Regions from separate parts of the Kitasatospora sp. NPDC008050 genome, predicted to be linked through region 3. Evidence: riboswitches for the same ligand, from Rfam matches in the RefSeq annotation. Region 3 holds a riboswitch; each other region holds the start of a gene.
What was found. Region 3 has a riboswitch for cobalamin ahead of ACFZB9_RS16120 (HoxN/HupN/NixA family nickel/cobalt transporter). Riboswitches for the same ligand answer to the same signal wherever they lie in the genome.

Region 1 (3,263 bases), on a different contig from region 3:
CGTCGGTGCCGTGGCCGCCCTGACCGCGCTGCTCGGTGCCCAGGCCAAGGAGATGGCCGCGCTGCACGGCAACGCCGTCGACACCAGCCAGTTCCCCGGCGGCCACTGGCCGGTCTCGGTGCAGCCCGGCGTGTGACCGCGCGAGGGACCGGCGGCAGTGCGCGCCGGCCCCTCGCGGCGGGTCAGACCGGGATCCCCCCGGTGTCCTGGCCGGCCAGCAGCGCCCAGAACCGTTCGAGCCGCGGCACCGCCGGCTCCCCCGTCACCGGGCCCGGCGCACCGGGCGCCGGGGCGCCCCAGGAGCCGGTGCCCCAGTGCGAGGCCACCTGGTACTCGCCCGGCAGCGCGGCCAGCACCGCGGCCAGGCTCGGCCGCGGCACCGGTACCAGCGCCGCCACCGCCGGCAGCTGGGCCTGCCAGCGCCCCTGGACGCACTGGTGCAGCCGCTGGTCGAGCTCCTCGCCCGCACCGCACACCCGCAGCACCAGGTCGCGCAGGGTCAGGCCGAGCGCCTCGGCCAGTGCGGCGCTCTGCTCCGGGCTCCCGGCCCAACGCCCGGTCAGCTCGGCGGTGGCGTAGCCGTCCGGGCCCATCCCGATCCGGGCGGCGGTCTGCTCCGCGGTCAGCTCCCTGGCCACCCGGAAGTCGCGCAGCGAGGCGGGCGGCCGGCCCATCAGTTCGGCCGCCGGGCACCACAGGGCCCGGGCCAGCGCGATGAACTCCCGCTCGCTGGGGCGCAGCTCGCCGCTCTCCCAGGCGGTCAGGTGGGTCGCCAGCAGACGCACGCCGTGGGCGGACATCGCGCCCACCACCTGTTCGGGCGTCAGGCCTAGGCTCTCCCGGTGGGCGCGGGCGGCCCGCGGGGAGAACGGGACCGGGGTGGGGGCCGGCGGCCGGCTTCTTCGCATGCGCCGACGCTAGGGTCAAGGCCGCGGCGCACCCAGCCGCTGAACGCACGAAGCCGCTCGGCGGCCCGCCGACCGCCGTTGGACGATCGGCCAGCGCTCCACCGGATCGGCCCGGCGCCCCCGTGGTGTGACCGACTCGGCCGGTGACCTGGTTGACTCCCGCTTCGCGCGCGTGATGGGATCCTTGGGCCAATCGGAGGCATGGAGAGGAAGCCGGTGCGAATCCGGCGCGGTCCCGCCACTGTCACCGGGGAGCACGCCCGACGAACGGTCACGGCGGCCCGCCACAGGGCCGTTGGAAGGCCCGGGCGTGCGTCACCACCCGGGAGCCAGGAGACTCTCACCTCCGCTTCGTCGATCCAGGGCGCGGACCCTGAGTGAGGACACGCAACAGATGGCGGGGGTCTCCCACCGCGCGCTGCCGTACGCCCTCGGCGCCCTGACCGGCTACGCCGCCGACGCCCGGTTCGGCGACCCGCGACGCGGCCACCCGGTGGCCGCCTTCGGCCGCGCGGCCACCCGACTGGAACGCGCGCTCTGGCGCGACCACCGCGGGGCGGGGGCGCTGCACACCGCGCTCTGCGTCACCGCGGTGGCGGCGGGCGCCGCGGGCGCACAGCGGCTGGCCACCCGGCGCCGGGCGGGCTCGTCCTGGACCGCCGCCGCGCTGACGGCCGCCGCCACCTGGACGGTGCTCGGCGGCAGTTCGCTCACCCGCGAGGCCCGCACCATCGGCGCCGCGCTGACCGCCGGTGATCTGGCGGCCGCCCGCCGGCGCCTGCCGCACCTGTGCGGGCGCGATCCGAGCGCGCTGGACGAGCGGCAGCTGGCCCGCGCCGTGGTCGAGTCGGTGGCCGAGAACACCGCCGACGCCGTGGTCAACGCCCTGGTCTGGGGCGCACTCGCGGGCACCCCCGGGCTGCTCGCCTTCCGTGCCGTCAACACGCTGGACGCGATGGTGGGTCACAAGTCCGCGCGCTACCGCCGGTTCGGCTGGGCCGCGGCCCGGCTGGACGACGTGGCCGGCTGGCCCGGCGCCCGGCTGACCGCGCTGCTCACGGTGGCCGCGGCCGAGCGCCGCGACACCGCCTGGCGCGTCTGGCGGCGCGACGGCGGCGCGCACCCGAGCCCGAACGCCGGGCAGGCCGAGTCGGCCTTCGCGGGCGCGCTGGGCGTACGCCTGGGCGGCACCCTGCACTACGGCGCCGAGGTGGAGCACCGCCCGGTGCTCGGCGCCGAACTGCGCCCGGTCGCGGTGGCGGACATCGAGCGGGCCTGCCGGCTCTCGCGCCGGGTCGGGCTGCTGGCACTGGGGACCACGGTGGCGCTGCGCCTGGCCGTGCTGACCCGTACACGTAAGGGGCGGATATGAGCAACGCACTGCTGGTGGCCGGCACCACCTCGGATGCCGGCAAGAGCGTGGTGACCGCCGGGATCTGCCGCTGGCTGGTGCGCCAGGGCGTCAAGGTGGCCCCGTTCAAGGCGCAGAACATGTCGCTCAACTCGATGGTCACCCTGGACGGCGCCGAGATCGGCCGGGCCCAGGTGATGCAGGCCCAGGCCGCGCGGGTCGAGCCGGAGGCGGCGATGAACCCCGTGCTGCTCAAGCCGGGCGCCGACGGGCGCAGCCAGGTGGTGCTGCTCGGCCGCCCGGTCGGCGAGGTCGGCGCGCTCGACTACCGGGACCGCAAGCCCTACCTGCTCCAGCGCTCGCTGGAGTGCCTGGCCGACCTGCGCCGCCGCTTCGACGTGGTGATCTGCGAGGGCGCGGGCTCGCCCGCCGAGATCAACCTGCGCGCCGGCGACATCGCCAACATGGGCCTGGCCAGGGCCGCCGGGCTGCCGGTGGTGGTGGTCGGGGACATCGACCGCGGCGGGGTCTTCGCCGCGATGTTCGGCACCCTGGCGCTGCTCTGTGCCGAGGACCAGCGGCTGGTGGCGGGCTGGCTGGTGAACAAGTTCCGTGGCGACGCCCGGCTGCTGAAACCCGGCCTGGACATGCTGCACGAGCTGACCGGCCGTCCGGTGCTCGGCACCCTGCCGATGCTGCCGGGCCTGTGGCTGGACGCCGAGGACTCGCTGGACCTGTCCACCGCGGTGGCGCACGCCGAGGCGGTGGGCCCGTACGGCGCGGACGTGCTGCGGGTGGCCGTGCCGCGCTTCCCCCGGCTGTCCAACTTCACCGACCTGGACGCGCTGGCCCAGGAGCCCGGGGTGCTGGTGCGGTGGGCCACCCGCCCCGAGGAGCTGGCCGACGCCGACCTCGTGGTGCTGCCCGGCACCCGGGCCACCGTCGCCGACCTCGCCTGGCTGCGCGAGCGCGGCCTGGAACGGCCGCTGCGCGAGCGGGCCGCC
Region 2 (3,263 bases), on a different contig from region 3:
GTTGATCGACGGGTCGGTGCCCACCGCCGCCAGCCCGCCCATCAGGATGAACGCCTGCGGGTCCGCCGCGCGCAACGCCTTGCTGGTGTCGCCGAGCAGCTGGGTGTAGGCGGCCGGGTCGGGCGCCGGCGCCCAGAACGGGATGTTCGGCTCGTTCCAGACCTCCCAGGTGTGCATGCCCTGCGGCGCGTAGCGCTTGGCGGCGTCCGCGGCGAAGGCCGCGAACAGGGCCGGGTCGGCCGGCGGGCAGGCGTCGTCCGAGGCGCAACTGGTCTTGCGGGCCCACTTCGGGGCATAGCCGATGGTGGGCAGCACCTCCAGGCCCCGGGCCTGGGCGGCCTTGAACACCCGGTCGAAGCGCTGCCACTCGTAGGTCTTCGAACTGTCCGGCTGGATATCGTTCCAGGACAGGTCGACCCGGACCCACTTGGCCCCCGAGTTCACCGCGTCCCCCAGGCCGGTCGCCAGGTCCTGGTCGTTCTTCCAGGTCAGTGTGTCCCCGTAGGCGATGCCGATGCGCAGCGGCTTGCGCGGATCGGCGGCCTTGCTGGGCGCGGCCGGGCTACTGGGCGCGGCGGGCGCGGCCGGGCTCCGGCCGGCGGCGGAAGTGGTGGTGGGCGAAGCAGTGGTGGTGGTACCGGCCAGGACGGTCGCGACCGCCGAGACGATGAACGCCACCAGCGCCACCAGCAGGCGCTGTCTTCTCCCCGTGAGCTCCAGCATGCCCCTTAGGGTAGGCCAGCGATCTGAGCGCCGGTCAGCGCGGGGCGGGTCAGTGGGGGTACCGGACGACACGCCCGAGGCCACGAACGGCCCTTTTCCGCCTCGGCCGGTACAAGGCCCGGCACTGCGCGCGACACTACATATGGGGCTGCTCACCACGCCCGCCACAAGATGTATGCTCACTCTCGCTGTCGACGCAGGGGAACCCGGTGCGAGTCCGGGACTGCCCCGCAACGGTGAGCGGCCGTACCCACGGGTGCCCGCGAGTCCGGTTACCTGCCGACGGTGTGCCACCAGGCTTCCCCGCAGACGCCTTCATGCACAGCTGTACCGTCCGGCCTCGCGGGCAGGCCAGGGTGGATGACGCGCGCCGGAAAGTTTCGGCGTGCTGTTCTGCCCTGCCGCGCGCGGGCCACGGACTCCGCCAGTCCGCCGCCGCCACAGGAGAGAGCGCCTTGACCGTCGTTGACTCAGTTACCCTGCCCTCACAGGGTGCTTCCCCCAGCCTCCGGCCGGGCGGTGCCCCCAACGACACCCAGAGCGACCCCGGGACGGCGCTGCTTCGGCTGCTCACCGACCGGAGCACCGACCTCCCCCAGGTGGACCCCGGCCACGTCGCCGCCGCCGCGCTGCGCGGCCGCCACGCCGGTTCGGACTTCGCCGAACTGCGCGGGCTGGCCGTGGACGCCGCCGCCTCGATGATCGCCGAGGACCCCCAGTACTCGAAGCTGGCCGCCCGCCTGCTCGCCCAGGAGATCGCCGACGAGGCGACCGGCCAGGGCGCCCTGTCCTTCGCCGCCTCGATCGCGGTGGGCCACACCGAGGGCCTGATCGGCGACACCACCGCCGCCTTCGTGGCCAAGCACTCCGAGGCCCTGGACGCGCTGATCGACACCCGCGGCGACGACCGGTTCGAGTACTTCGGCCTGCGCACCGTGCAGTCCCGCTACCTGCTGCGCCACCCGATCACCCGCAAGGTCATCGAGACCCCGCAGCACTTCCTGCTCCGCGTCGCCTGCGGCCTGGCGGTCGGCGACGACGAGCAGTCGGTGCGCGAGGTGGCCGAGCTCTACGCCCTGATGAGCGCGCTCTCCTACCTGCCCTCCTCGCCGACCCTGTTCAACTCCGGCACCCGGCACCCGCAGATGTCCAGCTGCTACCTGCTGGACTCGCCGCTGGACAACCTGGACTCGATCTACTCCCGGTACGCGCAGATCGCCCGGCTCTCCAAGCACGCCGGCGGCATCGGCCTGTCCTACTCCCGGATCCGCTCGCGCGGCAGCCTGATCCGCGGCACCAACGGCAAGTCCAACGGCATCGTGCCGTTCCTGCGCACGCTGGACTCCTCGGTCGCCGCCGTCAACCAGGGCGGCCGCCGCAAGGGCGCGGCCTGCGTCTACCTGGAGACCTGGCACGCGGACATCGAGGAGTTCCTCGAACTGCGGGACAACACCGGCGAGGAGGCCCGCCGCACCCACAACCTCAACCTGGCGCACTGGATCCCGGACGAGTTCATGCGCCGGGTCAACGCCAACGCCGACTGGTCGCTCTTCTCCCCCGCCGACGTCCCCGAGCTGGTCGACCTGTGGGGCGCCGAGTTCGACGAGGCGTACCTGAAGGCCGAGGCCCAGGGCAAGGCCGTGCGGACCATCCCGGCCCAGACCCTGTACGCCCGGATGATGCGCACCCTGGCGCAGACCGGCAACGGCTGGATGACCTTCAAGGACGCCTCCAACCGGGCCGCCAACCAGACCGCGCTGCCCGGCCGCACGGTGCACTCCTCCAACCTGTGCACCGAGATCCTGGAGGTCACCGACGACTCCGAGACCGCGGTCTGCAACCTGGGCTCGGTCAACCTCGGTGCCCACGTGGCCGACGGCGCCACCGCCGCCGACCTGCTGGACGCGATGGACTGGGCGCGCCTGGACGCCACCGTGCGCACCGCGGTGACCTTCCTGGACCGCGTGGTGGACATCAACTTCTACCCGACCACCGAGGCCGGCGCCTCCAACTCCCGCTGGCGCCCGGTGGGCCTGGGCGTGATGGGCCTGCAGGACGTCTTCTTCAAGCTGCAGCTGGACTTCGACTCCGCCGAGGCCAAGCAGCTGTCCACGCTGATCGCCGAGCGCATCATGCTCACCGCCTACGAGCGCTCCAGCGAGCTGGCCGAGCAGTTCGGGCAGCACCCGGCCTACGCCGAGACCCGCGCCGCCCGCGGCGAGCTGCACATCGACCACTTCGCCACCGAGCCGCACTGGCAGGACCGCTGGGCCGCGCTGCGCGCCAGGATCGCCGCCACCGGCCTGCGCAACTCGCTGCTGCTGGCGATCGCCCCGACCGCGACCATCGCCTCGATCGCCGGCGTGTACGAGTGCATCGAGCCGCAGGTCTCCAACCTCTTCAAGCGCGAGACCCTCTCCGGCGAGTTCCTCCAGGTCAACCCGTACCTGGTCCGCGAGCTCAAGGAGCTGGGCGTCTGGGACCAGCAGACCCGCGACGCGCTGCGCGACGCCAACGGCTCGGTGCAGGACCTGGGCTGG
Region 3 (3,263 bases):
GTCTGGACGGCGGTGTCGAGCGAGGCGGTCAGGTTGGCGTCCGACATCCAGACCAGCCGGTCACCGTAGGCGATCCCGGTGACCGGGCGGCTCGGTGCGGGAGGCGCGGGCGGGGTGGGCGGCGTCGGCCGGGGGCGGGAGGCGCCGCCGCAGCCGGCCAGCAGCAGCGCCAACAGCAGGACGGCCGCCACCGTCCACCGCGGACCCGGCCGTCGAAATCCCGGCTGCCGCATCGTTCCTCCCGCCCGGCCCCCGCCTGGCTCCTCGGTCACCCGAGGTCACCCGGGGCCGTCCGGTCGACCGTACACCCAGGCCCTGAGGCTCAGTCAGCGGCCGGGGCCGCGCCCCAGCGCTTCTCCACCCCGGCGAACCTCCAGTACCCCAGCGCGCAGGCCCAGACCACCACGAAGAGGCCGACGATCACGTAGCCGACGTTGTTGAGGTCGATGCCGGAGATCCAGTTGCTGACCGGGTCGGTCAGGTCCAGCTTGTCGTGCAGCACGCCGACCAGCTCGATGGTGCCGATGAAGAAGGCCACCGCGATGGACAGTCCGGTGATGGTGAGGTTGTAGTACACCTTGCGGACCGGGTTGGAGAACGCCCAGTGGTAGGCGAAGTTCATGAACGTGCCGTCGAGCGTGTCGAACAGGCTCATGCCGGCGGCGAAGAGCAGCGGCAGCAGCAGGATCGCGTACCAGGGCAGCCCCGCGGCGGCGCCGGAGCCGGCCATCACCATCAGCGTCACCTCGGTGGCGGTGTCGAAGCCGAGGCCGAACAGGACCCCGATCGGGTACATCTGCCAGGGGCGGGTGATGGAGTTGGTCAGCCGGCCCAGGATCCGGTTCATGAAACCGCGGTTGGCCAGGTGCTTCTCCAGCTCGTGCTCGTCGAACTGGCCCGCCCGCATCGCCTTGAAGACCCGGTAGATGCCGAAGAGCGCGACCAGGTTGAGGGCGGCGATCAGGTAGAGGAAGCCGCCGGAGACGCTGGTGCCGATGACGCCCAGCGTCATCCGGGTGTTGGACTTGTCGTCCACCAGGGTGCCCGCGATCTTGGCACCCGTCGCGATCAGCGCGGCCAGCCCCATCACGATGCTGGAGTGGCCGATGGCGAACCAGAAGCCGACCGAGACCGGGCGCTGGCCGTCGGCCATCAGCTTGCGGGTGGTGTTGTCGATGGCGGCGATGTGGTCGGCGTCGAAGGCGTGCCGCATGCCGAGGGTGTAGGCGGTGATGCCCAGGCCCAGGCCGAAGACCTGGTCGCCGATCCGGTAGTGGTGCGGGGCGACCATGCCCAGCAGGACCGTGAAGCCCACCACGTGCATGGCCACGATGACCGCCAGCAGCCCGGCGGTGCGGATCGTGTCGGCGCGCTGCCAGCGCGGGGGAGTGGTGCCCGCCGGGGCCGTCGCGGCGCTTGGTGCGCCGGTCGGCGCGCCGGCCGGCGCGGGTATGACGGGAGTCGCCGGCATGGCGGAGTTTTCGGGCAGGCTCATAGCAAGGAACGCCTCTCCAGCACCTCGTGGACAGTTCTCGTAAGGTGCCGTGGCCGGTCTCCTGGCTGACGGGTCGAACGTGTCCGCGGCTCGCCTTCCCGGACGCCTTTCGGCATCCGGTGGCGGCCCGTCACAGACGGGCGCGACGCGGACACTTCCCGATCACAGTGGCGAGGGCCGCTCCGGTCTGGGACCCCTGTTGAGGGTCCGTCACCGGTCTTCCCGAACACCACGGCGGTCAACACCGTAGGGGCTCGGTCGCCATGTCGACAAGCCCATCCGGCTGCGACGGAACTCACCCCACGGGCTGCGGCTGCCCGAGCACCGGGGTCAGCCGCGCGAACTCCAGCGGGGCCGACGGGTCGATGGAGAGGTCCGCGGGGGCGGGTGCGGCCCCGGCGCGGACCAGCAGGTCACCGACGGCCGCGACCATCGCGCCGTTGTCCGTGCACAGGCCCACCGGCGGCACCCGCAGGGTGATGCCCGCCGCCGCGCAGCGCCGCTCGGCCAGCGCGCGGACCCGCGAGTTGGCGGCCACTCCGCCGACCAGCACCAGGGTGTCGATCCCGTGGTCGCGGCAGGCGCGCACCGCCTTGCGGGTCAGCGTGTCGGCGATCGCCTCCTGCAGCGCGGCGGCGGCGTCGGCGACCCGCGGCTCGGTCCGGCCCGCCCGCTGCGCCTCCACCCAGCGGGCGGCGGCGGTCTTGAGACCGGAGAAGGAGAAGGCGTAGGGCGGGTCCGCCCGGCCGCTGAGCGGGCGCGGGAACCGGACGGCGGACCGGTCGCCCGCCTCGGCCGCGCGGTCGATGGCCGGGCCGCCCGGGTAGGGCAGGCCCAGGATCCGGGCCACCTTGTCGAAGCACTCGCCGGCCGCGTCGTCCAGGGTGTCGCCGAGGTGCACGATCGGGTCCCTGGCCAGGTCGCGCACCAGCAGCAGCGAGGTGTGGCCGCCGGAGACGATCAGCACCACGCAGGGGTCGGGCAGCGGCCCGCCGTCCAGCGTCGCGGCGGCCACGTGCCCGGCCAGGTGGTGCACCCCGTACAGCGGCACGCCCAGCGAGAAGGCGTACCCCTTGGCCGCCGCCACGCCGACCTGCAGCGCCCCGGCCAGCCCGGGCCCGGTGGTGACGGCGACCGCGCCGATGTCACCCAGGCCCAGCCCCGCCCGGCCCAGCGCCTCGCGCACCACCGGGGCGATCGCCTGGACGTGGGCCCGGGCGGCGATCTCCGGCACCACGCCGCCGAACCGGGCGTGCTCGTCCATGCTGGAGGCCACCGCCTGTCCGAGCAGCACGCCGTCGCGCACCAGGCCGGCGCCGGTCTCGTCGCAGGAGGACTCGATCCCCAGCACCACGGGCGAGGCGGGCATCGGCGAGACGGGCATCGGCGAGACGGGCATCGGCGAGGCGGGCATCAGGCTTCCTCCGCCGCCGGCGCGGTGGCGGGCACGTTGGCCGACCACTTCTGCTCGATCCGCCCCACCTTCCAGACCACCATCGCGCCGATCCAGACGACGAAGAAGAGCCCGACGATCAGGAAGCCGAGCAGGTTGATGTCGATCCCGCTGACCCAGTCCCAGAACGCGCCGTGCAGGTCGAGCTGGTCGGCGAGCAGGCCGAGCAGCTCCACGGTGCCGATGATCAGCGCGACGGCCACCGACAGACCGGTGATGGTCAGGTTGTAGTAGACCTTGCGCACCGGCTTGGAGAACGCCCAGCCGTAGGCGAAGTTCATGAACGAGCCGTCGATGGTGTCCAGCAGCGACATG

Region 1: linked by a shared signal. The riboswitch ahead of ACFZB9_RS15205 (cobalamin biosynthesis protein) and the one ahead of ACFZB9_RS16120 (HoxN/HupN/NixA family nickel/cobalt transporter) in region 3 are both predicted to bind cobalamin.
Region 2: linked by a shared signal. The riboswitch ahead of ACFZB9_RS06165 (ribonucleoside-diphosphate reductase subunit alpha) and the one ahead of ACFZB9_RS16120 (HoxN/HupN/NixA family nickel/cobalt transporter) in region 3 are both predicted to bind cobalamin.

Annotation. Positions count from the first base shown of each region.
Region 1 is NZ_JBIBIJ010000006.1:304,956-308,218, reverse strand. It holds gene ACFZB9_RS15215 (hypothetical protein) at 1-136, shown strand, start outside; gene ACFZB9_RS15210 (transcriptional regulator) at 183-908, opposite strand; cobalamin riboswitch at 1,069-1,269, shown strand; gene ACFZB9_RS15205 (cobalamin biosynthesis protein) at 1,303-2,280, shown strand; gene ACFZB9_RS15200 (cobyric acid synthase) at 2,277-3,263, shown strand, end outside.
Region 2 is NZ_JBIBIJ010000002.1:608,906-612,168, reverse strand. It holds gene ACFZB9_RS06170 (cellulase family glycosylhydrolase) at 1-723, opposite strand, end outside; cobalamin riboswitch at 893-1,022, shown strand; gene ACFZB9_RS06165 (ribonucleoside-diphosphate reductase subunit alpha) at 1,281-3,263, shown strand, end outside.
Region 3 is NZ_JBIBIJ010000007.1:88,428-91,690, forward strand. It holds partial or broken gene ACFZB9_RS16115 (cellulase family glycosylhydrolase) at 1-233, opposite strand, end outside; gene ACFZB9_RS16120 (HoxN/HupN/NixA family nickel/cobalt transporter) at 323-1,471, opposite strand; cobalamin riboswitch at 1,529-1,744, opposite strand; gene tsaD (tRNA (adenosine(37)-N6)-threonylcarbamoyltransferase complex transferase subunit TsaD) at 1,791-2,909, opposite strand; gene ACFZB9_RS16130 (HoxN/HupN/NixA family nickel/cobalt transporter) at 2,909-3,263, opposite strand, start outside.